DNA from 3 places in the Flavisolibacter ginsengiterrae DSM 18136 genome. Region 1 is predicted to be linked to each of the others. Evidence: riboswitches for the same ligand, from Rfam matches in the RefSeq annotation. Region 1 holds a riboswitch; each other region holds the start of a gene.
The links. A riboswitch is a leader RNA that binds a small molecule or an ion and turns the genes downstream of it on or off. The one in region 1 is predicted to bind S-adenosylmethionine.

Region 1 (10,726 bases):
AACCTTTTTTGTACCTGTTTTTTCAGCAACATCTCCCATGTTAGATATATGAATCCTGCTGTTGCCCCTGACTTTCCAATTGATAGTAGCCAATTCTCCTTCCCGTACATTGTATCGATCTGCATTGAATTCCAGTATCTCATCCTGTTCCACGATAGGTGGAGCTATATCTGGTTCTTTTACCGTAAAATCAAACTCGTAGATCTTTTTCCCTTCCTGTATAGGTACAATCGTTTTTTGCGACCCATTATAGATCGTAACATGATCAAAATCTTTTCTGAGAAGGCTTAACCTAAGTGGGGTAATGCCTTTTTTTATGCCATAAACCATTACATCCTTTCCTGATGGAATAGACTTGATCTCAAATTCAAACCTTTTCCATAAGTCATCATTTTCTTGTTCTTGCTTAGTTAATGGGGTTGGCGGTATGGTCCATTTTTGATGGGAAACGGGTATACCAGAAGCATCTTTATACAGCCTTGGTTTTTCAATAGTGTTAAGATCACTGAATTGGCTGAAACGTATTAGCTTATCCAGGTAAAACTGCAGGTCTTCATTAATTCCTTTTAATTTCTGAATTGTTTTGGAAGCTGAGGGATTAAAGAAATCAGATGCAGTAAAAAGTGAATGTTCATTATTGAACCCACCTTGCTCAATGTTTTCCCATATGGCAACATCTGATTTAACAGCTTCAAGGGTGGTAAGCATTACCCAAATGGAAAAACGATCTATAGATTCAAAGAAATGGGAAGACAATCTTTTTAGAGGCTGGAAGCCCGGGCTTCCTGTCTCCAGGTTTTTTCTGCCCCTGAAAGCAGGTATAAACATAGAATCATAATCTATAAGCTTTAGGTTGAAATCTGTAGCAGAAGGATGGATAAGGATATTATTGTATTTAAGATCGCCATGCCCTATTCCATCTTTTTCAAGCCCGGAGGAAAGATCTACCAATTTTTGCTGAAGAAGATAAAGTGCCTGGCTATCAGTCATATATCTATCAATGAACCGATGAAGGGGTGTGCCTTCGTCCCAATCCATTTTAACTACGGGGTAATAATGGCCGTCAATGAGTATCTCGTTATCAAGAAATTCGAAATTTACACGCCAGGACGGGTTTTTAGCATCCAGAAAAGCTGAAAGCTGCTCATATCTTTTAAAAGTTTCCAGTTCCCCCCTAAGGAAACATCGTATCGCATAGGTTTTACCATCTTTTACAGCTTTAAAAACCGCAGCTGATGTTCCAACATTAAAGCAATACTCTTTTCCAAATCCATTATCTGCATACTTAAATTCATGATCAAAAAGTGTAGAAAGGGTAGTGGGGTCTTTTCTTTCAAAAACATGGGAATATTGCTCAACTGATGGTAAGGGCATGATAAGGGTTTCTTTTATCCTGATTTTCTAATGGTAACAAGTAAAAAATTATAGCCATAAAGTGGTATAATTTTTTCTGTACATGAATAATACCAAACTTTTTAAACACCATTCTTTACATGCAGAGAATTCTTCCCGTTGCCAGCCTGTGTATAAAGCAATTTAACATTAATTATGTGAACCCTGTGGAAACGAAACTTATTGAAAACTAGTGTTATGAAGATTAGAACCCTGATTTTCCTAACCTTTTGCATTCTTTTTATAGGGTGTAAAAAATTTATAGATACTCCAAAGGAGACCTGTTTTATTCCTTATGTGGATTTTGTAGCCTATAATGTTAACCCAAGCACTCTTGAAGTTAGTTTTTCATCCATTTCTTCTTATAATGGCACTATTTCTTCGCATCACTGGGATTTTGGTGACGGTACCAGTTTCGATGGGGAAATTCCGCCAGCTCATAAATATCCCACACAGAATGCAAATTCAGCTGATAACATTTACAGGGTAAAGTATACAGTCACCAATGCCTGTGGTGAAGCTTTTTGGACAGATGATATCAAGATAAGCAAGTGCCTGGCTGATGTAAAGTTTTCTTACAAGCTTTTAAACGATTCTACAGTTCAATTTACCAATAGTACTACCAGTTCCTCCCCTGTAACCTATGTCTGGGATTTTGGAGATAGTACCAAAAACACTTCAGGAGCTACCAGCATCAATAAGGTCTATTTGTTTGATGGTAAATACACTGTAACATTAAAAGCTACAAATGCCTGTGGAGTCAATTATTTTATTGCAACCATTCCGGTATGTAAAAAACCGGTTCCATCTCAAAAAGTTACCCAATCTGGCTGTTCTACAATTGATATTGATGCTTCCGGATCGAAGAATGGAGCTTTCTATCAATGGGATTTTGGAAATGGGACAGTATTGCCTGAAACTTTTTCCCCTTCATCTCATATTAGTTATACGTATCCCAATAGCGGATCTTATAAATTGACCCTAACTGTAGTTAATAAAAACGGCTGTGACACTGTCCGGTTATCTACACAAGTAAAGATCAATGCTGTTAATGTGGTTCCAAATAATCAGTGGAGTTATACCTCTGACGATCTTGAATTTGATTTTAAACGTGAACCTGTGATCAATGCTACAAGCTATAGCTGGGATTTTGGGGATGGCACCACCTCTAATGAACAAAATCCAGGGAAAAAAATATATAGTAAACCAGGTGTTTATACACTAACGATTGGTGCAAAGAATGCATGTGGCGAATATAGTTTCACTTCATCCTTGAATGTTCCTGACTACAAGGAAATTAATAATGCCCCCAATACCAGCTTTACTGATGTTGAAGTATATTCAGCACAGGAAATATATTTCCTTGGTACCAACGGTAAATTATATAGAACAGATACTGCAGGTCATTGGTCAAATGCCATAAGCCTTCCCGGAACACTGGCTTTTAATAATGAAACCAGGTTATTTGTTGATGTCAATAATGATCTTTGGGTATATGGTAAAAAAGAGATAGCAAAGCTGGACAGGTCCTCCTTAACATGGAATTCTTTCTTTAATGAAACAGGATTTGACCGCAATACTACTATCACATCAATGGCTGTTGATAAGGCAGGAAATCTCTGGACAATTGGAGACAGGGAAGCCAGGAAAAATAATAAACCGATCAACCTGCGAAACACGAATTTTTCTTCGCTTGCTTATGATGCTTCTACAGAAAGAATCTGGTTACTGGCAAGCAATAAAGATGTACTGTATTATACCAATACAAATAGTGTTGATATTAAGAGTGTTGCTGTAAATGGAATGAGTAATGGCGCAACTGATATTAAAGTGCAACCTAACGGCGAAATATTTTTTAGCACTGTTTCAGGCATAATGAGGGTAAATAATACAGGAACAGTATTGGGAAACTTCAATGCATCAAATACAGGTGGATTGCTGGCAGGTTCGCCTAAAGATTTCGTTTTGGATGGAAGCGGCAATATCTGGGCTATTCATGTAGGTCGTTTGTTAAAGATCCCACTTAATGGTGGTGTCACTCAGAACTATTCCATTACCCCCGGCCTTACCAATCCTTCTTCACTGGATATTTTAAAGTTGTCAGCAACAGATAATGATATTATACTTTCAAAAACAACAGGTGATGCGGCTATCCAAATTAAATAAAGCATGGTTGCTTTGCCTGGTATTCCTTTTCAGGTTCTCAGCCAGTGAGGCCCAGGAAATTGTCAATAACGTTAGCATTGAAAAGGATAATGCCTCACAGTTCAGGGTCAGGTATAAATTAAACAGGAATGATGATAGCTTGAAATATAGTTCTATCCAATTAAAGATCTATCGTAAAAGAGCAGAAGCAGTTGAAGAAATATTCTCAAAAATAATCCTGGCAGACAGTGCGGCTATCCAAACTGAGAAAACCTATAGTTATACCTGGAAGCCTGTTGGTGGTACAGTTATTAACGGTGATGAATTACAGGCCCGGATCATAGTGAATTATCAAAAACCTGTTCCCAGGATTGAAGCTCCCGCACTACCTGTGAATGTGCCACCAAAAGCTAATGCCGGAGGTAATATTTCCATTCAATTGCCATTGAACCTGGTGGTTATTTTAGATGGCATCCGGTCTTATGATGAGGATGGAAAGATTGTCGCCATCCAGTGGCGACAGCTATCAGGTCCCAATAACCTTAATATATCTTCACCAACCTCCTATAAAACGTACGTAACAGGTAATTACCAACCTGGCATATATACTTTTGAATTAGCAGTTACGGATGATAAGGGAACACGTTCTACTGACCTGTGCACCATTTCGGTGAAAGCTGCTGCAACACCTGCACCGGTAGGTAATGCCGGAACTACTATAAAAAAAAAGGATAGCACCGTAGTTCGTCAGCCCGTTAAATATGAGATGCCTGCTTTGAAGGGCGGACCAGGAAATGCCCTGATTAATATATTATTGCCGGGTTTAGGACATTATTTTGTAAGCGGCGATCATTACGGAAATGACAGAAATCCTAAGGTATTTATTGTAACAGCCTTATATGCAGGTTCAATAGGTGGAGCGGTTTATTATAAACTAAAATCCAACCGGGAGTATAGTAAATACCTGCAACTGGCTCAGTATCGTGAATTTCAATTAGATACAGATGGAAATATTATTGGAGTCAGAGGCTACAACCAGGCAGAGGCAACTCAATACTTGTCTGATTCCAAAAACTCAAGGAACAACTTTTTAATTCTTACGGGTGTCAGTGCCGGTATTCTGGTTGCTGACCTAGTTTATACCTTTATAAAGGGTAATAAAAATAAAAATGCATGGAAAGTTGAAGGGGGAATGACGGTTCAACCCATACTTTCTTCTGATGGCCGCAATTTTATTGCTGGTGTTCATTTAAATTTTTAAGCAATGACCAGATCAATCATAGTCTTTTTCTTTTGCTTGTGGAGCTCTGTGGCTTTCTGCCAGGATGAAAACGTAATGCTAACCGCAGAGAAATCAAGTGATTGGATCAAAGTAGAAATGCCTGCAAGCACTGTTTCGCGCAGTCCTGCCACAGCAAGAAAAAAAACGACCCGTCCCCGTTCGCAAACTTCAGACAGGCAACCAGCTTTGCCAGCAACTCCAAAAGATGATTTTGATAAAACCAATAACAAGGTAAAAAGGTTTAAGAAAGGTTAAATAGTTACAAAAGAGCTATATTCTATACGCTATGAGCATATAAATTGAAACATGGTTGAAAAAATAGCAGGTAATTATTATTGAATATATCAATGCGAAGCCTACATTTGTAGCAGTTCTTTTAGTCACTTATCAAGAAAGGTGTAGGGAATTGGCCCGATGATACCTTAGCAACCGCTCACGATTTCTAAGGAACTTGTGAAAAAGGTGCTACTTCCATCCCGGGAACGGGAGAGATAAGTCAGATGCTACTATTATTTTAACGACTGTTACATAATGAAGCACTTCTGATTTATCAGGAGTGCTTTTTTTTGCCCTGCATTAAAAGCTCCTGGTAAGTCTTGATGGGTGATTGGATTCAATCACGTTTAATTTAAAAAAGATGAAAAAGGCAACAACATTTACAATGACGAACACAGGCAAATCTTCCAATATTTTGGATGCTTGTTGTTGTTGCTGCGCTTCTTCCTGTTGTATGCAGTAGTATATCCTTCTCTGCATTTTCCCGATTGCTTACTATTTACTGGTTCACTAATTAATACTTAACAGTATGTCTGTTTTATTAAAAGACAGTTTCCTGTCTTTAAAAAAAGATGTTTTACAATTATCTGTAACGGACACCCTGAAAAAGCTTTATGAAGCTTTCCCTGGGAAACTGGTCTTTTCTACCAGCTTTAGCTATGAGGACCAGGTAATTACAGATCTTATTAGCCGATCGGCTCCTGTTCAGATATTTACTTTGGATACAGGACGCCTATTCCCTGAAACCTATACTACATGGACAAGGACACTTGAACAGTATGACATTTTTATACATGCCTATTATCCAAATGAAGCTGATCTGAAACAGTTTGTTACGAGCAATGGTCCTAATGCTTTTTACCAGTCCGTAGAGCTTAGAAAAAATTGTTGTGCTATCCGTAAAGTGCAACCTCTTAAATCTGCACTGGCAGGCAATGCCGTATGGATCACTGGCCTTAGAGCACAGCATTCCGCAAATAGGAATGACCTGGAAGTTTTGGAATGGGATGAAACAAACCAGATCATTAAATACAATCCTTTATTGGATTGGACAACAGACCAGGTTAGAAATTATATTGATGAACACAATATACCATACAACGCATTGCATGACCGGGGTTATGTAAGCATCGGTTGTGCTCCATGTACAAGGGCTATAAAACCAGGAGAAGATTTTCGCGCCGGAAGATGGTGGTGGGAAGATGAAAATAAAAAGGAATGTGGATTACACGTTCACACGATAAGTAAATAAATATTTCTATGAGTTATCAACTGGATTATCTCGAACAACTGGAATCTGAGGCTATCTATATTTTAAGAGAGGTAGCCGGGCAATTTGATCGCCCCGCATTGCTTTTTTCGGGCGGCAAGGATTCCATAACCCTTGTTCACCTGGCATTAAAAGCTTTCCGCCCGGGTGCATTTCCTTTTCCATTAGTGCATATTGATACTGGTCACAACTTTCCTGAAGCTTTAGCTTTCCGTGATCAACTGGTGGAGAAACTTGGCGAGCGTCTTATTGTTAGAAAGGTTGCAGATACTATTAAGAAAAAAGGATTGAAAGAAAAATCGGGAAAATTGGCAAGTCGTAATGCACTGCAAACATTTACCCTTCTGGATACCATAGAGGAATTTGAATTTGATGCCTGTATTGGAGGTGCACGCCGTGATGAAGAAAAGGCCAGGGCAAAGGAAAGGATCTTTTCAGTGCGTGATGAATTTGGAGGATGGGAACCGCGCAAGCAAAGACCGGAATTATGGAATATATATAATGGTAAGATCAATAAAGGAGAAAATGTTAGAGTATTTCCTATCAGTAACTGGACCGAACTGGATGTTTGGAATTATATAAAAAGGGAAAACATTGACCTGCCTGCAATTTACTTCTCCCACGAAAGAGAAATCCTGGAATATGAAGGACAGTTGATAGCTGCATCTGAATACATAAAACTGGAAGAATCTGACATCATAACCACGAAGAGAGTAAGGTATCGTACAGTTGGAGATATGACCTGTACAGCTGCTGTGGAAAGCCAGGCAAATACATTGGACGAAGTCATAGCAGAGATCACAGCTACAAGAATTAGTGAGCGCGGCGAGACCCGAATTGATGACAGAATATCAGAAGCGGCCATGGAAGACCGTAAAATAAACGGATACTTCTGATAGAAATTTATTAAGCAAGTTAAAACCATATTATAATGGATCTATTACGATTTATCACGGCTGGTAGTGTTGATGATGGAAAAAGTACGCTTATTGGTCGTTTGCTGTATGATAGTAAAAGCATTCTGGCGGACCAGTTGGAAATATTAAAAAAACAAAGCAGGCACAATGAACATGCTGATATTGACCTTGCCCTGTTGACGGATGGACTAAGAGCTGAGAGAGAACAGGGAATTACCATCGATGTTGCCTATAAATACTTTTCTACCCCGGTTCGTAAGTTCATTATTGCAGATGCACCAGGCCATATTCAGTATACCAGGAACATGATCACAGGCGCATCAAATTCTGATTGCATTATTATACTAATAGATGCAAGGAACGGAGTGATTGAACAAACACGAAGACATTCCATTATTGCTTCCCTTTTAAAAATACCACATGTTATAGTGGCTATCAATAAAATGGATATGGTGGGTTATGATAAGGCGGTTTTCTCCAATATTGTTTCTCAATACCAGGACGTTGCCAGGGAACTTGAGTTGAATGATGTGTATTATATTCCCATTAGTGCGCTCAAAGGGGAAAATATTATTGAGCCCTCATCAAACCTTCCATGGTTCAAGGGTGATACACTTCTTTCCCACCTTGAAAATATTGAAGTGGCAAAAGATGAAAGAACACTATCAAGATTTGCAGTACAGTATGTAATCAGGCCCCAGGCCGATGAATTACACGATTACCGTGGATATGCAGGAAGAATTTCCAGTGGCACTTACAGCAAAGGAGATGATGTCAGGATCTTTCCATCCGGCTTTTCCTCCCGGATCAGCCAGATAGAGGTGAATCAAAAAGAGGTGGAAACAGCTTTCGCTGGTCAAAGTATTATTCTCCACCTGGCTGATGATATTGATATAAGCCGTGGTGACGTTATAGTAAAATCCAATCAATTACCCCGGATAGAGAACGAATTCCAGGTGCTGATGTGCTGGATGGACAATACTGAATTAACTACTGGCAACAGGTATATACTTCAACATGGCAGTCGCAGGGTAAAAGCCCTGGTTAAAGGAATTGACTATAAGCTTGATGTGAATACCCTTTCCCGTGAACCATTTCCCGGCTCCGTGAAATTGAACGATATAGTGAGGGCTACAATTAAAACAGCAGAACCTCTGGCTTTTGACCGCTACATTGATCTTCCGGTTAATGGTTCTGCTATACTTATTGACCAGACAAGTAATATGACTGTTGGGGCTTGCCTGATACAGTAAACAATAAAACAAGAATTCATTTTATCCTCCAATGATGCGGCAATGAATAACATAAATTATGGAAAAGTATACCTGATAGGTGCAGGGTGTGGCGATCCTGATCTAATCACTGTTAAAGGAATGCGCCTTCTTCAGCAGGCGGATGTTATATTGACAGATAGGTTGGTAAGTGCGGAAATCATAGAGCGGTACACATCTTCAAGTGCTGAAGTTATTTATGTTGGTAAGCAATGTCGCAAAGGTGAATCTACTCCACAGGCAACTATTAACGAATTGATGGTATTATATTCAAGTGAAGGCAAAAATGTGGTTCGGTTAAAAGGTGGAGATGTATCCGTGTTTTCCAACATACTGGATGAACTGGAAATTCTTCATAAATATTCCATTCCATTTGAGATTGTTCCAGGAATTACTGCGGCTCTTGGTGCGGCTGCTTATGCGGGTATCCCCCTTACTGCAAGGAATTATGCAACGGCAGTCCGTTTCTTAACTGCGTATCGTTCGGATGTCGTTTCGGAAGAATATTGGAAGGACCTGGCACGAACTGAGGATACCCTGGTTTTTTATATGTCTTCGGAAACATTGCCGGATGTCATCAGCAATCTGGTACAGCATGCTATAGATCCAGCCAGGTTGTTGGCGGTGATCGAGCAGGCCACAACTCCTTTCCAAAAAACATATGTGGGTTCATTGTATGAATTTGAAGAGAAATGGGGGCACAAGCATTTTTTATCTCCCAGCCTGGTCATAATTGGAAAAGTAGTGTCCTTACACCAACAGTTTGATTGGTTCAAAGGAGCAAGGACAAACGGTAAGTATTTCGATGCTGAGCATGAACGCACAAGGGTATCACGGGAATCTTTTGGTTTAACTGCATAAATAAACATGATGTTACCAGATCCAAAAATGAAAATAGTCCAGGATTTAGTTGCAGATCTTTCGAAGGAGGAGATCATCTGGCTTAATGGTTATTTATCAGGTGTGGCTTCCCTGGATAGAAAACAGGAAACTGTTGCAGCAAATGTGCGTAAAATAACCATTGCTTATGGTACAGAAACCGGCAACTCGAAAAAGCTGGCTACCAGTTTTGCAGCACGAGCCAAGAAAAACGGGATTCAATCCAAACTGGTTTCGTTGGATCAATATCGTCTTTCTGATCTTTCTAAAGAGGAGTGGTTTTTTACCATCATTAGTACACAAGGTGAAGGAGAACCACCTGCTACTGCTAAAAAGTTTTATGACCACCTGCACCAGGAAAATATTTCTTTGTCCAGTGTGCGCTATGGTGTGCTGGCTTTGGGAGATACAGCCTATCCTTTGTTTTGTAAAGCGGGTGAAGATGTAGATGCCCAATTTCAAAGGTTAGGTGCCATCCGTGTTATGCCCCTTCACAAGCTTGATACTGATTATGAAGTGGAGGCTGAAAACTGGATCACGAGTTTACTGGATTCATTCACCACATCATCTCCGGCCGCGCCCCGGGTGGTTCAGCCATCAAACACTAAAACCAAGCAGCATTATAAAGGCAAAGTATTGGCTTCTATCAACCTTAATGGTTCAGGTTCATCTAAAGAAACCTATCACATTGAAATTGCTGCCAATGGAGTCCATTATGAACCTGGAGATGCACTTGGGTTGATTCCAATGAACTCCAAAAATGTAGTAGACAAAATTATTAACCTGACTGGTGCAGATGAAAACAAACCGGTAAGTTATAAGAATACAGAAACACCACTTGGGGAGCTTTTGAGATCCAGGTTATCTGTGGTTCATCTTTCTGAAAGAGTGGTTAAAAAATATAGTGAAATCGTACAACAGGATATACCGCTTACCAGGATGGACCTGCTTGATCTTTTAAGGATCTATCCGATAAGTCAACCTTCTCAATTCCTGCCAATTGTCGAGGCCATGGATTCAATCACGCCGAGGTTGTATTCGATTGCTTCTTCGCCATTGGCACACCAGGATGAAGTGCACCTTACGGTAGCCAAAAACACATTTCTGATTAATGAACAGAAAAGAAATGGTTTGTGTTCCTCTTTCCTGTCTCAACTAAAGGAGGGAGATGATTTTGATTTTTACATTCATAAAAACCAGTTGTTCAAAATGCCTTCCCGGGATAAAGATATTATCATGATCGGGCCGGGAACTGGAATAGCCCCTTTTAGATCTTTTGTAGCCCAACGGGATG
Region 2 (10,726 bases), on a different contig from region 1:
GATTGGAATAAACTGGAGGAATTAATCTCAAGCCAATATTCTAAATCCTATGGAAAAAGGAATGTACTGGCAGCGAGGGTTGAATGGTACCACAGGAATATGAACTGGCCCGCTTTTTTCAAATATAGACTCCTTCAACTGGATGAATATGGCAAAATAAGAAATGAAAATCTTTTTACTGTCAATAACGACGCTTTTGATGCTTTTAAATTTATAAAGGATAAAAATATTCTTAAAGGGTATGTTAAATGGATAGAAAATCTTGGCATAGAAGCATCCGAATATGCTGTGCACCTAGATACATACGCAAACTTGTTATATAAGGTTGGAAGAAACGCTGATGCGATTAAATGGGAAGAAAAAGCTGTTCGATTGTCACCAGAAGATGAAGATATGAAAGAAGCTTTGAAACATATGAAAGAGGGAGAACCCACCTATTTAGATCTAGGGGCAAAATGGTAAAATTTTATTCTTTAAAACTACAAGCAACAATGAGATTGTTTTTTTTGCCTTTACTTTTTTTTGCAGCTTCAGCTTATTCACAGAGCAATCTTTCACAAAAAAATATCACCGCCCAAGCTTCAGATAAACAGAGATGGGATCTTAATACCTACGTCTGGAGCCACTCCCATTACAAAACAGGTAAAAAAGATAAGCTTGTCATAGACTTTGATGCCATTGACAACTGGCCAGGACTAGGTGACTATATGGCGATAAGCGCCGATGGTAGCTTTATAGTCTACAATACTATAAAAGGTGTCGGACTTCCCACCTATGCCCAAAAACAGGACAGCCTTATCATACAATCAACACTTACATCCTGGCATAAAGCCTTTCCCGCAATAAATAAAGGGTGCTTTTCTGCGGATGGTAAACAGTATGTATTCCAGGACAAAGGAGAGCTTTGCTTTCTAAAAACAGGTACTGATGAAATCCGCTTTGTTAATGAAGTATCGTCTTACAGCATCCCAGGTGAAGGAAATAGTGAGTGGATAGCTTACCAACTAAAAAACAGCAGTGTAGTATTGCAAAACCTTGTTACCGGAAAAGAGAAAAAATTTGATAATATTTCTTCTTTTGACTTTGATAATAGTGGAAACTGGCTGGTTTGCCAATTAAATAGTGAAGGCAAAGAACTGCAATTGTATAATTTAAAGAGTAGTAAAGAATTTCATTTTACCTCAGTAGGTGCTTATGTAATTGGCAAGACAGGCAATTCACTTGTTTTGAAGATCACAGATAAAGGCTTATCGTATATAAATTTAATAACAGGAAAAGCGATAGAAATCTGGCATCCTGCTCATGAAGATGAAACTATAAAACAATTTGTGCAAGATGGAAGCGGAAGACAGGTAGTGTTTACAGTAGGGGATGATCCTTCGCCTGGGCTCAGCATGCCAAGCAATACTATTTGGTACTATAGAGAAGGAATGAATAGCGCAGTAATGAAAGTGAACAGTAAAACAAATGGTATTGATAGCATGGTCATACAGCCATCGGCATCCTTTTCTGACAATGGCAACTACATTCAATTTTCCTTAACACAGAAGCCTGATTTGGGTAAACCAATGAAAGATGCTGTACAGTTGGATGTTTGGAGCTACCAGGATAAGGTGCTTCAGCCCGAGCAAAAATACCAGGCAGGAAAGCCAAAACAGTTCAGTGCCATAATTGATTTGAAGAGTGATAAGGTAGTTCGACGACTAGAAAGGGATAATGAAACCTTATACTTCCTGCAAGGTAATTTTGCTATTATTAAAAAATCCGGTAAAGATACTCATGGAGGCCGGTTTTGGGAGGAAGGCTATTACAAGGATAGTAACTGGGTGGTTTCTTTAAAAGAAGACAAACGAATTTTACTGCTAACCACTAATAAGAATGAGACTCCTATATCTTTTTCTCCAGGCGGTAAATACCTCGTTTTCTTTGACGCAAATAAAGGCTGCCATTATTTTAGTTATAACCTTACCACGGGTAAGATAATAGATATATCGGCTACAGTTCCTGCAAGCCAACTGGGAAAAAAGGATTTTTATTCACGTACTGATGAAAAGCCTTTATATTCAGTAGGAATTGCAGGATGGATTGAGAATGATAAAGGGTTACTTGTTTTTGACAACTATGACATTTGGCAATTGGATCTTTCTGGCGAAAAGCCACCAATAAACTTAACCAACGGGTATGGCTCTGCGCATGGTATTTTATTCAGCCCGATAAATATAGATCGAGGTTTCTTTGTAAATAATCCAGTGGTCTCTAGTAAAGAGCCCCTATTGCTCAGAGCATTCAGCCGAAGCAATAAATATAATGGGTATTACAAGAAATTATTAGGGAAAGCCGGAGATCCTGAATTGTTGTATATGGGACCTTGCTTCATGCAAGAAGTAACCGGATCGGAATTATTCTATCAACACGGTATGAAGCCATTAAAAGCTGACGAGTCTGACATTTGGATTGTGCAGCGGCAAACTGCAAATTTTGCTCCAAACTATTTTGTTACAAAGGATTTTAAGAACTATAAACAATTAACCAATTTACAGCCGCAGAATAACTCCAATTGGCTTCAGGCAGAATTGCATCCTTTTAAGCACCTCGACGACACAATGGGTCAGGGCATCTTATACAAACCTGAAAATTTTGATTCAACCAAAAAATACCCGGTATTGATTGTTTTCTATGATTTCTATACGAACCAACTTTATCAATTCCCCCAACCACAATATAATATGATGGCTATAACTCCGGGAGATTCACCCATCTTATTTCTAAATAATGGCTACCTCATATTTACGCCGGATATTCATGTGCAACCTCTTCGCTATGGCCCTTCCGCATTAAATATTATTGAAGGTGCTGTCAATTATTTGAAACAACTGCCTTATGTAGATGCTAGTCATATCGGAGGGGCGGCTCATAGTTGGTCTGCTAAACTCGGTGCATATATACTTACCCATTCACATGAACTTTCAGCCATAGCTTTAAGTGAAGGGTTTCTGTATGGTGATGCAATAAGTGAAGCCCTGTCAATCGATGAATACGATAAGGGCAGAAATCTTCTCGAAGAAGTCGAAAATGTTTTTGAATATGGTAATTTGTGGAAATATAAAGATACTTGGATGGATCAAACGACAGTATTAAATGCAGATAAAGTTTCTGCACCTTTGTTAATGTATTGCAATAAACAGAGTTCAAAAGCATATCAGGATCAAACTACTCAATTGTATCTTGCTTTAAGAAGATTGGAAAAGCCTAACTGGTGGCTGAGCTATGACAAAGGGGGCCACACATTGTCTGGCGATGAAGCAAAAGATTATACTATCCGGTATATGCAATTTTTTGATCATTATCTAAAAGAGGCCCCTGCTCCAAAGTGGATGTGTGAAGGTATTCCATATCACTTTAGAGGTATAGAGAGTCGCTATGAATTAGCCCCCTCTAGTAGTTGTGCGTTGCCTGATAAAGAATGCCCCATTTGTCATGCTTGGAATGATCAATATAAAAGGACGCCTAAAATGTTTGGCAAATCTGTTGCTGAATGGAAGTTGGATGACGATTTAAAAGAAAAAATGGAAAAGGAAGAAATAAAACAGCATGATAAGAACATGCCGTAAGTAGTGCGTTAAAGATAAAATGGTAAACTGAATCAAATAACGAAATAATGACTCCAATGTGTACCAATTATGTTTAGGCTAATTAAAAGATTTCATTAAATAAAGCAATATTGCCCTTATACATTTGATAATGTCATAAGGGCAATATCTTTAGTTACTGCAATTAGCCTTTGAGGGCATGTAAACACCCGACATTCCCCGTCTTGGTGAATAAAAAAAATGTTCTTTGACATACTGTAAAAACTATGTTGGATTTTTTTCTAAGACCCCGACGTGCATGTTTGACAGGTCGACTTTAAATCTTTTATGACAGGGCAAGTTTGTAAAGCCAATATCGCTTCCCAAGTCTCGGATCAATCTCTTTTAAAATTTCAAATCCTAAACTTTCATAAATATGTCTTGCTTTCTCCATGTTAAAAGCCATTTTCGCCCGCCCAATGACCTTCTTTGAAAACCGCATGAAATCTGGATTTTTTCCGTTTTTCTGCCATGGTGACCGGGCGTTCTGCCACGGGCGAGGTCACGGGCGAAATTGCCTGGAATGCCTAAAATTTTTACATCGGTCATCAGGCGAAAATATTGGGCGTCGTCAAAAATTTGTATAGAATAAATATAAATTGCCATAGTACTTTATCCTCTATTATTCGTCTTAAGGTTGTTTTGAATAATTATTCATTTCACTTTTTCAATGACAATGAACGAAGACTTGCTCAACCACTTCTTTACGAAAGAAGATTACCTGTATGTAAATCAGAACAATATTGAATTTTGTTATTCACCAAACGAACCTTTGAATTCGATAAGGGCTACAGCTGTATTGAAAAAGGACGATGGCTCGAAAAGATGTATTACAATAGAATTGAGTACAGATCATTTTGATTTATCAGAATTCATTGCCGATTTTCGACTCAATCAAATAGAAGATTTGGATAGCATTAGCGATGGCCACTTGTTTGATCTTTATATACTAAATGAGGCATACGGATTGGTCACTTGTTATTTCAATGGTTATTTGTCAGACGATGAGGATATTAGTATTAAGTTTAGAAGGGCAGAAGGTCGAACCTGCATCTTTTCAGAAGAATTGCATTTTTATCATGAGATAGATGAGGAGCTATATCAGGCTTCTCACTTCCTCCAATATATAGAACAGCATATTGAAACCCTGCGTTGGTTTGCCACACAAAATGCTATGATAAACTCTCTTTTTCCTCCAAAGCAGTTCCAGGTAAATAAACAAACGCAGTCCAATAACGTGTGCTTTTGATAAAATGCAATTCCAATGCTTTGAAGTTGAAAATATTTATAAGTATGTTTTCATTTGTTTCTCTTCGAAACAACTTTGTATATACCAAAATCAATGAAAGAGTTCTACGTATGTCATAATCCTTTTCTGAAGTTTGCTGAGGATTATGTAGGTTATATCTGTAATGCTTCCAAACCACGTTTTTTTGCTGCTGTTCGTAAAATTGATCTTTCCAAGCCTGTATCTATTGCATCAGGAGGAGACAATATCGGCTTTATGTATCAAGATCCGGAAGGCGAGATGAATCTGATGTTTTTTGATCGTCAACCAATATATTGACAGACCTAAAAATTTGAAGTTCCAGGCATTACTTCATGAAGCTGCAGTTTTCTATGCCCGTTATCTTGGGCTGGAGCAAAGTAGTAAAGGCAAATCCGGTTATGCTTTCTTCGAAGATTATAATGTTCTTACACCAGGGATGCAGATATTCCACTTACAAAAACAAAATAAATACATCCTTTCTTTTCAGCACGGAATAAAGAGTTTTGACAATGACGATGCATTGTTTGACTTCCTGGAAAAGCAATTGCAATACAAAGATGTACAGCTTGTGGAAGGCAAGATTAATGTGATTGCGTTTGACCAATGAAATGGAAGTTTGTCAAGGCTTTTGTACACTTTTTTTGGTTTAGAAGGAGATTAGTATTTTCAGATTAGGGAAAATTGGAAAGATATTGAGACATAGTTAAAAAGAAGATATTAGCGAAGCAAATGCAAAAGATTAATACACCCAGGCGAAAAAGAATGAATCGTGTAAAAAGATTGCACTCGGCAAAGCAATGGATAGCTGCTAATAACGGAAAGCATATTGTAAGGCGATATGCAAAATGGTATGGAGTAGATCTTTTGTGTGCTATTAATGAGCTGTGACTTTCAGGAGTTGAAATAAGCGCCGAATATGAAACAGCAGTTAAGCAATCAATAGAAGTACGTGCCAAACAAAATGCAGAACTTAAACAAAGGAAAGAGAAAGAGGCGATGCAGGACGAACCGGTTTATGGAATTGACTACGACGACTACCATGCATATATAACGGGGTTCACTTCCTGCGGAGCATCTTTTGGCATCACCTGGGAGGAAGCAAAAAGCATGGATGAATTAAAGAACAGTAAAGAGAACGAAGACGAATTTGATTTTATTCAAGATGATATAATTGAAGAAGGTGATTTTGATTGCAATGGAAACAATAACGAAGATGGACCCGACGATTTGCCTTTCTAATAATTTATCCTACCTTAATCAATCAAACTAACTTCTTTTTCTAACCTCGCTGTTAAAAGCCATTTTCGCCCGCCTAATGACCATCATTGAAAACCGCATGGAATCTGGATTTTTTCCAAAAAACTGCCAAAGTGACCAGGCGTTCTGCCATAGGCAAGGTCACAGGCGAAAATCTGAAACGCGTATAATTTTTAGACAGGTCACCGGGCGAAAACAAATACTAACCATTCTCAATATCAGCCAGCCAGGCCTGTGCTTTTATCCCACCCACAAAAAAATACCCTTCCAATAGTACTTCCACTTTCCCCAACCGTCTAACTAATGGCGCTTATTATTGCTTGCCAATTTTTTAACCGGTTCGCCGGATCAACACTTATCAAGAAAGGCTGAGGGAATGGCCCTTTGAAGCCTTGACAACCTCTTCTCCCGCCAAGGACGGGAGAAAAAGGTGCCAATTCCATCCCGTGCTATACGGGAGAGATAAGCAGAAAGTCGTCTCATTTTTACAGTTAGTGAGGCCCTTCTGATTTATCAGGAGGGCCTTTTTTTGTCCTTTCCTGATAAGTGTTCAAACTCAAATAATACATGCACAAAAAACTAACCATCGGCTTATTCGGCTTCGGCGTAGTAGGAGAGGGCATCTATAAAGTCATCTGCCAAACCCCCTCCCTCAACGCTTCCATCAAAAAGATCTGTATCAAACACCCCGACAAAAAAAGAGATGCCGATCCATCCCTTTTTACCACATCCTACGATGAACTGCTCAATGATCCCGAAATCAATATCATTGTCGAATTAATCGACGATGCCCATGAAGCCTATACCATTGTTACTACGGCATTAAAAAATGGTAAGGCTGCCGTCAGTGCCAATAAAAAAATGATCGCCACCCATTTTAAAGATTTATTACACCTCCAGCAACAAACCGGCTCACCTTTTTTGTACGAGGCCGCCGTCTGCGGATCCATCCCCATCATCCGCAACCTTGAGGAATATTATGACAATGACCTCCTTCGCGGTATCTGCGGTATTGTCAATGGTTCCACCAATTTCATCCTCACCCGAATGAATGAAGATGGCTCTTCCTACGAATCCGCTCTAGCCCTCGCCCAGGTCAATGGCTTTGCCGAAACCGATCCCACACTCGATGTGGAAGGTTACGACGCCGCTAATAAACTCACCCTGCTGCTGGCACATGCCTATGGTATTACAACAAACCCCGCAGGCCTCTTATTCAAAGGCATTACCCAACTGGATACTTCCGATACGCAATACGCCAATGAAAAGGACTTTATCATCAAGCTCACCGCCCAGGCCCTCAAACTGCCCAATGACAAGGTAGCTGCCTTCGTACTGCCCCAGTTCATCACCCGCGACAGCCAGCTATTTAGTGTCAAAAATGAATACAATGGCGTCATCATCGAAAGCGGCCTGGCCGATAAACAGTTTCTCTACGGCAAAGGTGCCGGCCGTTACCCCACATCCTCCGCCGTTATTTCAGATATCTCGGCCCTGGCATACGATTATCGGTATGAATACAAAAAACTGCAGCGCTCTGAAAAAGCAGAACTCTCAGACAACTACTTCTTAAAGGTCTACATAAGTTTCAACAGCTGGGCCGATATCAATAAATGGGACTTTGAAAACATCGAAGAATTCCACAGCACCGAAAAACGACAATACCTCAAGGGCCTGATCCATGTCGAAAAATTGCACCGGGCAGAATGGTTTGTCAATAAGGATGTGTCCATTATAGTGCTCCCGGATGGTATTGTTGATGAACAGGAAATGCTTGTAAAAAAGGTAAAAAAAGTTAGCCTCCAGATCAGTGGTTTAAGATGAGAGTGAACATGAAACATAACCTCTATTGCTATAATCATCCCTTTCCCCTGGAATGCGGTGCCGTGTTACCATCCATTACCATTTCCTATCACACCATCGGTAAATTAAACCATTCTGCTTCTAATGTCATCTGGATCTGTCATGCCCTCACTGCCAATTCCAATGTTCAGGATTGGTGGAAAAATATGCTGGGAAAAAACCTTGCTTTTGACCCCCAGGAGCATTTCATCGTCTGCGCCAATATCATTGGCTCCTGCTATGGTTCAACGGGCCCCATTAGCATTAACCCGGCTACCGGCGAACGCTATTACCATTCCTTTCCCTTGATATCTATAAGGGATATGGTAGCTGCCCACGAAGTACTGCGCAAGCACCTCGGCATACAACAAATCAGCATGCTTGTCGCTGGTAGCATGGGAGGCTACCAGGCGCTGGAATGGGCTATTATGCATCCGGGCATCATTAATAAGCTCGCCTTATTAGCCACTGCCGCCAGCGAATCGCGCTGGGGCATTGCCATACACACTGCCCAACGCATGGCCATTGAAGCAGACAGCACCTGGCGCACCAATATGCATACAGCAGGTGAAAAGGGCTTAGCAGCCGCACGGGCCATAGGCATGATTACCTACCGCAGTTTCCATTCCCTAAACCATCATCAGGCAGAGCTGCACCACCAACAATTAGATCAGTTCAAAGCCGAATCATACATACGTTACCAGGGCTCCAAACTGGTTAACCGCTTCAATGCCTTTAGCTATTATGCCCTCACCAGGTCTATGGATACGCACAACATTGCCCGTGACAGGGCAGAAAGCCTGGAAACCGTTTTAGCTAACATTGAAATACCAGTATTAATTATCGGCATTTCATCAGATCTTTTATGTCCTGTCTCTCAGCAGGAATTTTTAGCAGCGCATATTCCCAATGCAAGGTTGGTAATAATAGATTCACTCTATGGCCATGATGGATTCCTTGTAGAAACACCGCTTATAGGAAATCATTTGCATAAATGGCACATGCCTAAGAAACACTTTGCCATCAATAAATCATAAAACATTACACCATGAACACACAACAACAATTACAGTCCACTCCTGACATCCACCTGATCCGCCAGGAAATCCTTTCCTTACTCCAGCTTCGCGAAGACGAGCTCTCCGAAGACCATCTATCCCGTCTCCGTCACCTCACCGAAGCCGCCAGCCCCGAGTACAAAGGAGAAAACTAATGCCACAAAGACGCTAAGGCGCTAAGTAGCGCAAAGAGAGATTGAACCACAGGGACACTGCGACACCGAGATACACGGAAAGAATAGCCACAAAGGCACGAAGGCACAAAGAAGCACTAAGAGATAAAAGAAATAATCAAGAACACAACACCAAACTAGAACGTCATTGCGCGGAGCTTGATAAAGCATTCGGTGAGTAGTACGTATGTGCGACAAAGCAATCTCCGTCTACGAAGCTTCAACTTCCGTGTCATTGCGATGAGCTAGTAAAACCATTCGGTGAGGATTATGTTTTTGCGAGGAAGCAATCTCCCTCTACGAAGGAAATCTTAAATCATCCAAGGCAACGAAAACCCAAAAAACCTCCGATCTAAAGCCTGCCAGCAGCGCCTCATTGCGGGTATTCGATCCCTGCGCCCATTATCGTTACCGTACCGTCCGCAATTCAGCGCCTTCAATCTCTCCGCAAATCACGTGATCGAACTTAAGACTTATACTATCAATAGGAACCTTACCACTGTAAATGAAAGACTGTAATCAAAATGATTGTTGTATTCAGTAGTAAAGACCGTTGTGCGCTGGCCTTCCGCTGCGCATGCGGAGTCCCGCTATTTGCGGGACGGCAGCGGTGCCTTTTCTTTGGTTACTTTCTTTGGGCAAGCAAAGAAAGTGACAAATAAACTTGCCGAAGGCAATCTATGTTCATGCTATGTGGTAAAAAAAATAGTAAGCAAAGCTTACCATCTTTTCCATCTAATTAATGCCTGCTATTAATCATAGTCTTCCACCTAAAAAACTACAAACTATAAACTTCAAACTAGAAACTATCTATGTGCCTATGTGCACCCTATGTGCCCTATGTGGTGAAATCCTTTTCATCCTAAGGACTGCCTGCCACCAAAAAGCCTCTCCAACCTAGGCAACTACAAACTACAAACTTCAAACTACAAACTTTCCCCCGTGTCCCTCCGTGTCGCCCCTGTCCCTGTGGTTCAAAAATCTTATAGTGAGCGAAGCGAACTATCTTTTCCTAGGAGGGGCGTATTACTCCCTATGCTCCATCACATAATCCCTAATATGATGCAAAGCCGCCTGCATGGTATTCCTGATAGTATTCGGCGAAAGCTTCAGCGCCTCAGAGATCTCCTGCCTCGTTCTCCCTTCCTCACGTATTAATTTGTATATAAGTTGCTGTCTCCCCTTCAAAGCTTCCACCGCCTTCGTCAATACCGTAGGCTCATTATTAAACACTGAAGCACTGGTCTCCGTCTCAGTCGTGTATGTAATATTTTTTATCACCTGTTTTTCCGTGCTTCGCTTTCTCCAGCCATCAGTGATAAGATTTTTTGCAGAGATGTATAGGTAGGCGTTGAAGTTTTTTATCTCCGTTAGTTTTTCCCTTTGTGTCCACACCTTCAGGAATATTTCCTGCACCAGGTCTTCCGAAAGATGCGCATCATTAGTCAGTAGCAGCAGGTAATCATAAATTCTTTTGCAATAGTTTTTATACAGCCA
Region 3 (10,726 bases), on a different contig from region 1:
TCTGCTCCCGGGCTGATGTATAGCTGCCCCCTATCTACTCCCTACCTGCGGTATAGATACTGCGTGGTGATCACGCAGTATCTATACCGTAGCTATACTGCAGCCAGGACGTTGGTATACTGTAGATAGGAAGAAGGGTGGGAATATCGAACAGATGAACAAGGAATAACGAATGATGAAGTGGGGTTAGATTGGAGAGGCATTGTTTATAGCGGTTCTGGCATAGGTTGAAGGAGGAAGAATGCTCAATGAGCAACGCTCAATGCTCAATGTTCAGGGAGGGAAAAAGAAGTAAGGATCAATTGATTAGAGAGGAAAACGGACAAAAACGGTCAATGCGGTCAAAAGCGGACATTACCGGTCAAATCGGTCAAAAACGGCCAAAACGGACATAGGGGTTTTGAACTGAGAGGGATTTTCAAAAACTTGCAGCTATAAAACCAATATCACATGGCAAAGCAAGTCGGATACATTACAGCAACAGGAACCGTGGATGGTGACACGAACTTTTATTATGACCCGGAATGGGGCTTTTTGGCAAGAATGCTTCCGGGTGTAAGCAGTAAGCGCTTCTGGAAGGATCCTGCCTTTGAAGGAAGCCGCAGAAGCGCTGAAAGGTTTGGTACAGGCAATATCATGTCCTCCATCATCTACCGTTTTGTACCGGTTAAAAGAAGGTACAGGCAGTTGTTTAAACAGGTAAGGACCATTGCCATTGTCTGTTTAAAGCAGGGAATGGATAAACCAGGGGTATTCACAGCCCTGCATACCTTCCTTACTGAACAAAAGCGTACTTCCTTAACCAATGAGCAGTTTATCCTTTTGCTCTCTTCCTTTGAACAGGAGCTGGCAGGAAGGCTCAAAGAGCCAAAGCCCCAAAAGGTAAAGAAGATGAAGAACAAGCTGGAGATAACAGTGAAAGCACCCCTGAGTGCAGAAGACACCGAGTACTTACAATTATACATGGATGATTATGACTGGACCATCAGGTTTGAGGGAGATTTTCCTCCCAACTACCAGATACCATTCTTTCTCCTTAAACATGCTGCTTAAGGAAGTTTGTAGTTTGTAATTTGTAGTTTGTAGTTTTTCAGGTCAAACAGAACTATTATTTGCAGTTATACTTGGGTCAAACGACTGGTTAGTTTGCAGGGTGTTATTGGTTGCAGGCTTTACATTCAAAACAAAACGGTCAGGGTTGTAGATTCTCCTTGTCAACTTTTTAACCTGTCAACCCTTTTGCTTGTCAACCTTTCAACTTGTTAACTTGTCAACTATGATTTTACTTTTTCTAATTAAGAATTACTTCAGAACTTATTCTTCCACATCATACTCTCCACGGGTGTATTAGGCTGGCCGCTGTATTTGGCGTTGGCTTTCTGGTTGTAGCTGACCAATATTTCACCATCAACAGGGAAGTAGATCAATTGACCTACAGGCATGCCGCGGTAAACCTTTACGGGTTGCTTTACAGATATCTCCAGTGTCCAGTGTCCACAGAAGCCTACATCGCCTTTACCTGCTGTGGCGTGTATATCGATTCCAAGGCGCCCGGTTGATGATTTGCCTTCCAGGAAGGGTACATGGGCATGTGTCTCTGTATATTCTTCGGTTACGCCCAGGTAAAAAATGTGAGGATATAAAACAAAGCCTTCTTCGGGTATTTCAAAATGCTCGATCTCATTGTGTTTTTTAGCATCTAAAATATGCTCCCTGTAGGTTGCGAGGTAGCGTCCAAGATGTACGTCATAACTGTTGCTGCCCAGGCAATCCCGGTGGTATGGTTCCAGCTTTATAGTTCCTTTTTCTATCTCTTCCAGGATGCGTGAATCAGAAAGGATCATGAATATTTTGAATTTTGGCTATTTATGTTTGAATTTTGGCTCAGGCAAAATACTTGCGATTTTTGAAACGATGCCCATTTTTTTTCAACAGGATATTGATAAATCCACCAGGCTGGCCATTTGGAAGTTAGAAGAACCGGAAGCGTTCTTTTTAAAAGCCGTGCCCCTCCAGCGTGAAATTACCCATCCACATAAGCGCTTGCAGCACCTGGCAGGCAGGTGGTTATTGAAATATTTATTTCCTGCATTTCCCCTGGAATTGATACGCATTGCCGATACCCGGAAACCATTTCTTGAAAATGAGGCCTTTCACTTTTCTATTTCGCATTGCGGAGATTTTGCTGCAGTCATTGTCAGTGAAAATTGCAGGGTAGGAGTTGACATTGAGATCCCTTCCCATAAAGTAGAACGCATCAAGCATAAGTTCCTTCACAGCGAGGAATTGGAATTGTTACAAGCCCAGGATATGGACCATATTATACCCCTGACCCTGATGTGGTCATGCAAAGAGGCAGTTTTTAAATGGTGGTCCTATGGTAATGTTGATTTTAGCGACCAGATCAGGTTATCGCCCCCCGGCCTCAGTGACGCGGGTTCTATAAATGCCTGTTTCATTGAAAAAGAAACGTTTGATCTCTCCCTTCAATATAGTTTATTCAAGGACCTTTGCCTTGCATGGGTCAGCACAGGGTTTTGAATGCAGCGGCCACCACAGGCATTTAGACACTAAGTTATTTCTCTGTACTACCCCAATTATTTCAAAATCAATTTCGGGTCTGTTTCCTCTTCTTCTTCAATTCCATCTTCCAATAATGGAATATTACCGATAGATGCACCTGCTATCCCTTTAATGGAGCCATACATGCCGGAAGTACTTAACAATACTCTTTCCAATTGTTTTTCGCGTTCCTTCCAGATCTTTTCCATTTGTATTCTTTCTTTGGTAATAGAATTTTTCATGGAAAGAAATCCCTCTACAATAGTTTCTATTTGCTGGCGAAATTCAATACCCGTAAGATAGCCATAGAGCATGTGCATTTTCTCGCCCTTATTTTCTTCAGCTTTCTTTGTTTCTGCAATCCGTATGATTGTATGTCGCAATGCATTCGTTAGCGCTAATACCTCGCTGAAGGAACAAATCCAAATACCATCTTTCTCCCCGAAGCAGGTCATTTCTTTGGGGTATGCCTGGGTAACGAGAATAGCTACATCGGCTTGTTTGTTGCGCATGTCAGCTTTTAGCTTTTCTATCCATCCCTGATTGAAAGACTTGGTGCGCTTGCTTTCAAAAATGATCTTACCGCAATCTTGTCCCAGCTGATTTCGAACCATCTGTATGCAGTCTGCCCCTTCAACGCCTTTGCCTACTTCACCAATACTATCAAAAGGAAAATGATCCTTCAATATTTCTTCCAGCAACAATTCCTGTACTTCTCCCTGTAATTGCATTGAACCCTGTTCTGCTTTACGCTTCATTTCATCTGCCAGCTTGCGCTGATCATCCAGTTGTTTTTCCAGCTCTTTTAGTTTAAGCTGGTACTCATGTTCTCTCACTTCATTTTTTTGCGCTTCCATTTTGCGGATCTCTTCGGAAAGACGTTCCCTTTCTTTTTGCATGGCGCGTTTGGCTTCCAGCTCAATCTCCTGCTCTTTTGTTTTCAGCGCTTCTTCCATTTGTAAATATTCCATCTCTTTCAGCCTGGCAGTTTTCAATTTCTCTTCGCTATCCCTGGCGCTTTGTTGAAGCAACCGTAGCTGGTTTTCAAAATCAGCGGCGATACTTTTGCGCAATTGCTGCTGGATCTCTGTTTCCAGTTTTTGTTTTTCTACCTGTAGTTTTTGCTGGAACAGTTCATTTTCTTTCTTTCGTTTTTCTTCAAACAATTTTTGATCTTCTTCCAGCTTTTTCTTTTCAAGACTTACCTGGTTTCGCGATTGTTGAAGCTGTTTTTCATATTCCTGCCTGATCTTTTGTTCGGCATCTGCAGAAAGCACTTCCTGTACGTCAAATTCATTCCCGCAATTAGGGCACTTTATATGATTGGCTGACATCCTGGTATTTTTTTACAAATTAACGGTAGTTCCTAAAACATTTAGCATTTTGGGGAAAAATCAAGGTAATTGAATGCAATGCAAATTGTCCATGCCCTGGTGCATTCAGGTAATCAGATTTCAAATTGAACCTCTTTACATAATGGCGCTTTTAAAAAAAATTTGCTTGTTAGAAATATTCACTATTATCTTTGCCGCAGTTCTTTTTTAATTTACTTATCAAGAAAGGCTGAGGGATATGGCCCTTTGAAGCCTTGACAACCTGTTCTGATTTTCATTCAACCTGTTTGAAAGAAAATAGAATAAGGTGCCAACTCCATCACGCAGGACGATTGCGTGACAGATAAGTCAGATAATAGCTTTAAAATTTACTACTGTAAAATATTGAAAGCTCTTCTGATCTATCGGGAGAGCTTTTTTTGTGCCCACAAGGCACTTAAAAGCTTTACCGATAAAAAATATTCCTCTCTTTCCTGGTAAGTCCTTCTTTACAAATTAACTAATCTCCCTGCGGGGACAAAACCAAAGAGATGAGTAATATAACAGACATCGTTCACAGCATTCCAGTAGACCCACTAACCGGAGCTATTTCTGTTCCGATCTACCAGACATCAACATTTATCCAGGAAGCTCCTGGCGTGAATAAAGGTTATGATTATGCACGAAGCGGTAATCCCACCCGCACCGCACTGGAAGACCTGATCGCACACCTGGAAGAAGGCCAGGTTGGTGCAGCTTTCGGAAGTGGGTTAGCTGCTATTGATGCCGTTGTAAAGTTGTTGCAAACCGGTGATGAGATTTTGGCGGTGGATGATATTTATGGAGGTGCTTTCAGGTTATTTACCCAGGTATATCAAAAATTTGGTATTACGGTAAATTATGTTGATGCTACAAAAGCTGAAAATGTTTTTGATGCCATTACACCAAAAACAAAATTGATATGGATAGAAACACCTACCAATCCCACACTAAAGATCGCTGATATTGCAGCCATCGCCAGCATAGCAAAATCTTCAGGGTGTTGGCTTTGCGTGGATAACACTTTTGCTTCACCCGCCTTACAAAAACCTCTTTCACTGGGAGCTGATATTGTAGTTCACTCAGCCACCAAATACCTTGGAGGCCACAGCGACCTTATTGCAGGATTAGTGGTTACAAAAGAAAAGGAGTTGGGAGAAAAGATCCGGTTCATTCAAAATGCCAGTGGTGCTATACTTTCCCCATTTGATAGCTGGCTGGTGATCCGCGGTATTGAAACTTTACCGCTGCGCATAAAGCAACATTGTGCCAATGCTCAACTAATAGCGGAGTACCTGGAACAACACCCATTAGTTGATAAAGTTTTTTATCCCGGGTTGCCTGGTCATGTTAACCATGAGATTGCCAAACAACAGGCAAAAGGATTCGGAGGAATTGTTTCTTTTAGTTTAAAAAATGATACGGATAAAGCTGCGGTGCAATTGGTAACCTCAACAAAATTATTCAAGCTGGCAGAAAGCCTGGGTGGGGTTAAAAGTCTTTTATGTCACCCGGCAAACATGACCCACAAATCCATTCCTGCAGAAAAAAGAAGAGCAGCTGGCGTATCAGATAGTTTGGTGCGGTTATCTGTGGGTCTCGAAGATGCAGAGGATCTTATTGCAGACCTGGAACAAGCTTTATCCCAGCTGAATGATACTGCAGAGATTCATTCTTTAACAGAAAAAAAGCAAATAGCCATTTAATTATCAAAAAACGTTTATTATAAATTTGTAGTGTCTACATGAACTCATTAACACATACCAGGATAAATGAAAGCAAGCTTACCCTAGCTTGTTGTATGTGTTGTATGCCGCAAGGCATACTATAATCTATGGCCTTTTGGCTTTACCCCCTGACGCTACTTATTTATTCATCACCTGCTTCACAAAAAACTTACAGTTATGAGCAACTTACGCTTCGAAACACTTCAACTTCATGCCGGCCAGGAAATTGATCCTACAACCAATTCAAGAGCTGTGCCTATTTACCAAACCACTTCTTATGGATTTAAAAATGCAGCACATGCAGCCAATCTTTTTGGACTGAAAGAATTTGGCAATATCTATACGCGTATAATGAACCCCACCACCGATGTATTTGAAAAGCGCATAGCTGCTTTAGAAGGCGGTGTAGCAGCACTGGCTACCAGTTCGGGACAAGCCGCGCAATTCCTGGCTCTTACAAATATTCTGCAATCGGGTGATAACTTCATTACCACAACTTATTTGTATGGAGGTACCTACAACCAGTTCAAGGTATCTTTCAAACGCCTGGGCATAGAAGCACGTTTTGCCAATGGTGATGATGTGGAAAGCTTTGTTCCGTTGATGGATAAAAATACCAAGGCCATTTACCTGGAGACGATTGGAAATCCCAGGTTGAACATTCCTGACTTTCAAAAATTTGCAGACCTGGCTAAAGAGTATGACCTGCCACTGATCGTTGATAACACGTTTGGAGCAGGAGGCTATTTATTCAAACCACTGGAATGGGGTGCCAATATTGTAGTGGAAAGTGCTACCAAATGGATTGGTGGTCATGGCACTTCCATTGGAGGTGTTATTGTTGATGGAGGTAATTATAACTGGGGCAATGGAAAATTTCCCCAATTCACTGAGCCATCGGAAGGTTATCATGGACTGAAATTCTGGGACATCTTTGGAGAAGGTAATCCTCTTGGTTTGCCGAATATTGCTTTTGCCATTCGGGCAAGGGTGGAAGGATTACGTGATTTTGGAACCAGCCAGAGCCCTTTTAACTCTTTCCTTCTGTTACAAGGCCTTGAAACACTATCTCTTCGTTTGGAAAGGCATATACAGAACACGCAGGCCCTGGCTGAATGGCTGGAACAACATCCACTGGTTGAATTTGTAGAATACCCGGGTTTGAAAAGTAGTCCGTATTACGAGCTGGCTAAAAAATACCTTCCAAATGGATACGGTGGTATTTTAAACTTTGGTGTGAAAGGCGAAAAGGAAAAAGCAAACCAATTCATCGACAGCCTGAAACTGGTAAGCCACCTGGCAAATGTGGGTGATGCTAAAACGTTGGCCATTCATCCGGCTTCTACCACACATGAACAATTAAGTGAAGAAGAGCAGAAAAGGGCAGGAGTGGCGCCCAACCAGGTGCGCATCAGTGTGGGCCTGGAACATATTGAAGATATCAAGGCCGACCTGGAGCAGGCATTTCAAAAAGTATTTTCAAAAGAACTGGCCTGATCATTCATTACAATCATAAGCAGGATGCAATAAAAGCATCCTGCTTTTTACAATGACAAAAACATTTTACTATACAAATCCCTTTGTTTTAGAATCTGGTGAAGTTCTTCCCGGTTTTCACCTTGGATACACTACACTTGGCATATTAAATGACAAGGCAGATAATGTTGTATGGATCTTTCATGCTCTTACAGCTAACAGTGATCCATCTGAATGGTGGTATGGCTTAGTGGGCGATCAATGCTTATTCGATCCGTCAGGTTATTTTATAGTTTGCGTGAATATGCCAGGGAGTTGTTATGGTAGTATATCTCCCTTGGATCACAATCCCCATAATAATGAACCCTATTATCATGACTTTCCTTTATTTACTACCAGGGATATGATCAGGGCATATAAGCATTTAAAAACAGAACTGGGAATTCACAAAATCAAAGTAGGCCTTGGAGGTTCTATGGGTGGTCAACAGTTGCTGGAATGGGCCATTGAAGAACCTGGATTATTTGATCATATCATTCCTATAGCCACCAATGCCAGTCATTCTCCATGGGGAATAGCCTTTAATGCCACGCAAAGGTTTTGTATTGAATCAGACCCCAGCTGGAGAAATAAATCAGGCATTGCGGGCATGGATGGCATGAAGGTAGCAAGAGCGGTGGCCTTATTATCTTACAGGAATTACCATACATATACTTCATCGCAAAAGGGATCACATTTTGTCACTGTGGATGGAACTGTTAAGGAAGTGTATAAAGCCGAGACTTACCAGCAACACCAGGGCGAGAAGCTTGCCAGGCGATTCAATGCATTCAGCTATTATTTCCTGAGTAAATCAATGGATTCACATGATGTCGGTAGGAGCAGAACGTCCATTGAAGATGCACTACAATCAATAATAGCGAAAACACTGGTGATCAGTATACACTCAGACATTTTGTTTCCGCAGGCCGAACAGGAGTTCCTGGCTGCAAATATCCCATCAGCAAAACTGGCCATTATTGATTCACATTATGGACATGATGGATTCTTACTGGAGTTTGAAAAGATAACAGAATTGATCATTCCTTTCCTGGGAATTACAAAACAATCAAAAGAATTAGAAACATTAAATATCAGGCATGAAACACGATAAAGTTTTACAGATAGGTTTATTTGGATTTGGAGTAGTAGGAGAAGGCATTTACAAAGTATTGCATCAGACCCCCTCCCTTAATGCATTGATCAAAAAAGTCTGTATCAAACATGCGGAAAAAGAAAGAAATGCACCTTCTGCATTATTTACCATCAGTTATGATGATATATTGAACGACCCGGGTATCGACATCGTTGTAGAATTGATCGATGATGCTAAAGAAGCCTTTATCATTGTAAGCACTGCGCTGAAGAATAAAAAATCGGTGGTTAGTGCTAATAAGAAAATGATAGCTGAGCACCTTCCGGAATTATTGCGCTTACAGGAAGAAAATGAGGTTTCATTTCTTTATGAAGCTGCTGTATGCGGTAGTATTCCTATTATACGTAACTTGGAAGAGTACTATGACAATGACCTGTTGCAAAGCCTCTGTGGTATTGTAAACGGGTCTACCAATTACATTCTGACCAAGATTATAGATGAAGGACTTTCTTATGCAGAAGCACTTCAGAAAGCCCAGCAACTGGGTTTTGCTGAAAGTAACCCGGCCCTTGACGTGGAAGGGATAGATGCCACCAATAAACTAACCATACTTTTGGCGCATGCTTATGGGATTATCTCAAGGCCTGAAGAATTATTACACCTGGGTATTACACGTCTTCATGCTACTGACACAAAGTATGCTGAAGAAAAGTCCTACCAGGTGAAATTAACGGCGCAAGCATATAAATTATCCAATGGGAAAGTGGCCGCATTTGTTCTTCCCCAGTTTGTAAGAGCTGAAAGCCAGTTGCACGGAGTAAAAAATGAATATAATGGTGTGATCATTGAAAGTAAACTGGCTGATAAGCAATTTTTATATGGCAAGGGAGCCGGCAGGTATCCTACATCATCAGCAGTGATCAGCGATATATCAGCCCTGAGCTATGATTACAAATACGAGTATAAAAAGCTGAACCGTAAAGAAAAGTATGCGCTTACTACAAACTATTATTTAAAAGTATTTGTGAGTTTCAATGACTGGACAGAAGTGAATAAATGGGATTTTGAACAGGTCTCAGAATTTCATAGTACTGCGGACAGGCAATATTTATTGGGACTGATACATGTGGAAAAGCTAAAAAATGCTTCATGGTTCAATGATGGCGCAGTCTCAGTGATCTTATTACCTGATAGCATCACGGAAAAAGATGCGATCATATCTAACTCTCTGAAGAAAGTAAGCCTTCAATTGGCGGGAGTAAATTAAACAAAAGTATTAGAGTGGTCTGATATGGTATATACTAGTAGTTCTAAGTAATACTTAAGGCTTCGGTAAATTCAGGAGTTAAAAAAATTGGTTAGGTTTAGGCTATCCTTGAGTTCGGTTTCACACAGAGCCAAAACAATAGTGCTGATACTATTGGCATGGAAAGCCAGGTGCGTTTTTTTGATCTCAAAGGCTGCCACTTCCAATGCCTTTTCGTGGTAATTGCGGATGATGCTTTTGCCTGCAAGAATGGAAGCAAATGATTGCAGGTAGGTATTGGAAGATTGGGCAATTTGTTCGGCCTTCATCTCCTGTAATTCATATGCAGCAGCATCCCTTACCCTGCTATTGGAACTTAAAAGATTTTCCTGGGCTAGTGTATGAAACTGGTCGCCAATACGTAATGCAAAAATGGAAAGTATCAGGCTATCCAGGAACTCGTAGTTAATAGCGTTAAGCTGAACATCTTTAAAAGTATATAAACCTTCAATTCCGGATAAAAGCAGGAGCGGATTAATATTCAGTTGCTTTGCTTTTGAAGTTACATTATGTAAGAAAAGCTGCTCGTTCATGAACAATAGTGTTTGAAGTTTTCAAGGGTTTCTGCCAAATCAGCCACAAGATATTGGATTGTTTTTGTATGTTCCTTCTGCTAAAAAGCATAATACCGAAAAGCCTCAGCGCCAGTTTCTTAAGAAATTTATAAACCTGTTTTTTTATAACGACACACCCGTTTTTTTATTGGATCATTGGTTGTATCTTCAATGCTCATCAAAGAAAAGGAGGTATTCATGATATCTACAGATTATTCATGGGAACCTTCGGTTAGTTTCGCCTAACCGGGTTGCGCCATTAAAATATCTGAGTGACGCTGAGGCGTTAAAAAGCCATTCTGAAATTCAGGATGGCTTTCTTATAATATAGAAATTGAAGTTAAACGTCAGTATCTCTTTCAACAGTTTTAGTCACTGTTACGCGATCTGTACTCGTGTCTGAAGAACGTCCTCTGCCTCCTCCTACGAGTGCTACCAGCAAAAGGATAAATACAGCAGCGCCTATGATCCATACCCAGGGTGAGGTATACCAGTCACCACTACTGTTTTCTACATTAATGTCAACTTTTTTGGATGAACTGGATGTGGTGGAACCACCACTGTCCTGCGCAAACAAAACAACCTGTACCAGCGTAAATACCATCAAGGTGAAG

Region 2: it holds a riboswitch for S-adenosylmethionine, as region 1 does, so the genes downstream of both, BP74_RS20440 (homoserine dehydrogenase) here and BP74_RS10115 (phosphoadenylyl-sulfate reductase) in region 1, are expected to answer to the same signal.
Region 3: it holds a riboswitch for S-adenosylmethionine, as region 1 does, so the genes downstream of both, BP74_RS09010 (trans-sulfuration enzyme family protein) here and BP74_RS10115 (phosphoadenylyl-sulfate reductase) in region 1, are expected to answer to the same signal.

The regions. Positions count from the first base shown of each region.
Region 1 covers NZ_JCANTR010000008.1:65,044-75,769, forward strand. Annotated here, with positions in the region: gene BP74_RS10090 (protein kinase family protein) at 1-1,374, opposite strand, end outside; gene BP74_RS10095 (PKD domain-containing protein) at 1,591-3,558, shown strand; gene BP74_RS10100 (PKD domain-containing protein) at 3,536-4,798, shown strand; gene BP74_RS10105 (hypothetical protein) at 4,802-5,074, shown strand; SAM riboswitch class I at 5,201-5,317, shown strand; gene BP74_RS10110 (hypothetical protein) at 5,396-5,575, opposite strand; gene BP74_RS10115 (phosphoadenylyl-sulfate reductase) at 5,625-6,347, shown strand; gene cysD (sulfate adenylyltransferase subunit CysD) at 6,356-7,261, shown strand; gene BP74_RS10125 (sulfate adenylyltransferase subunit 1) at 7,297-8,535, shown strand; gene cobA (uroporphyrinogen-III C-methyltransferase) at 8,578-9,414, shown strand; gene BP74_RS10135 (diflavin oxidoreductase) at 9,424-10,726, shown strand, end outside.
Region 2 covers NZ_JCANTR010000031.1:9,021-19,746, forward strand. Annotated here, with positions in the region: gene BP74_RS20400 (thioredoxin family protein) at 1-462, shown strand, start outside; gene BP74_RS20405 (alpha/beta hydrolase family protein) at 1,227-3,611, shown strand; gene BP74_RS20410 (hypothetical protein) at 3,990-4,235, opposite strand; gene BP74_RS20415 (hypothetical protein) at 4,306-4,878, shown strand; gene BP74_RS20420 (hypothetical protein) at 4,972-5,196, shown strand; gene BP74_RS20425 (hypothetical protein) at 5,174-5,506, shown strand; gene BP74_RS20430 (hypothetical protein) at 5,629-5,787, shown strand; gene BP74_RS20435 (hypothetical protein) at 5,896-6,138, shown strand; SAM riboswitch class I at 6,509-6,625, shown strand; gene BP74_RS20440 (homoserine dehydrogenase) at 6,724-7,980, shown strand; gene metX (homoserine O-acetyltransferase MetX) at 7,989-9,035, shown strand; gene BP74_RS20450 (hypothetical protein) at 9,047-9,211, shown strand; gene BP74_RS20455 (RNA polymerase sigma factor) at 10,256-10,726, opposite strand, start outside.
Region 3 covers NZ_JCANTR010000007.1:20,086-30,811, reverse strand. Annotated here, with positions in the region: gene BP74_RS09030 (hypothetical protein) at 451-1,053, shown strand; gene dcd (dCTP deaminase) at 1,308-1,844, opposite strand; gene BP74_RS09020 (4'-phosphopantetheinyl transferase family protein) at 1,915-2,541, shown strand; gene BP74_RS09015 (DUF2130 domain-containing protein) at 2,598-3,896, opposite strand; SAM riboswitch class I at 4,110-4,246, shown strand; gene BP74_RS09010 (trans-sulfuration enzyme family protein) at 4,427-5,620, shown strand; gene BP74_RS09005 (O-acetylhomoserine aminocarboxypropyltransferase/cysteine synthase family protein) at 5,819-7,138, shown strand; gene BP74_RS09000 (homoserine O-acetyltransferase family protein) at 7,191-8,270, shown strand; gene BP74_RS08995 (homoserine dehydrogenase) at 8,257-9,519, shown strand; gene BP74_RS08990 (hypothetical protein) at 9,591-10,091, opposite strand; gene BP74_RS08985 (hypothetical protein) at 10,453-10,726, opposite strand, start outside.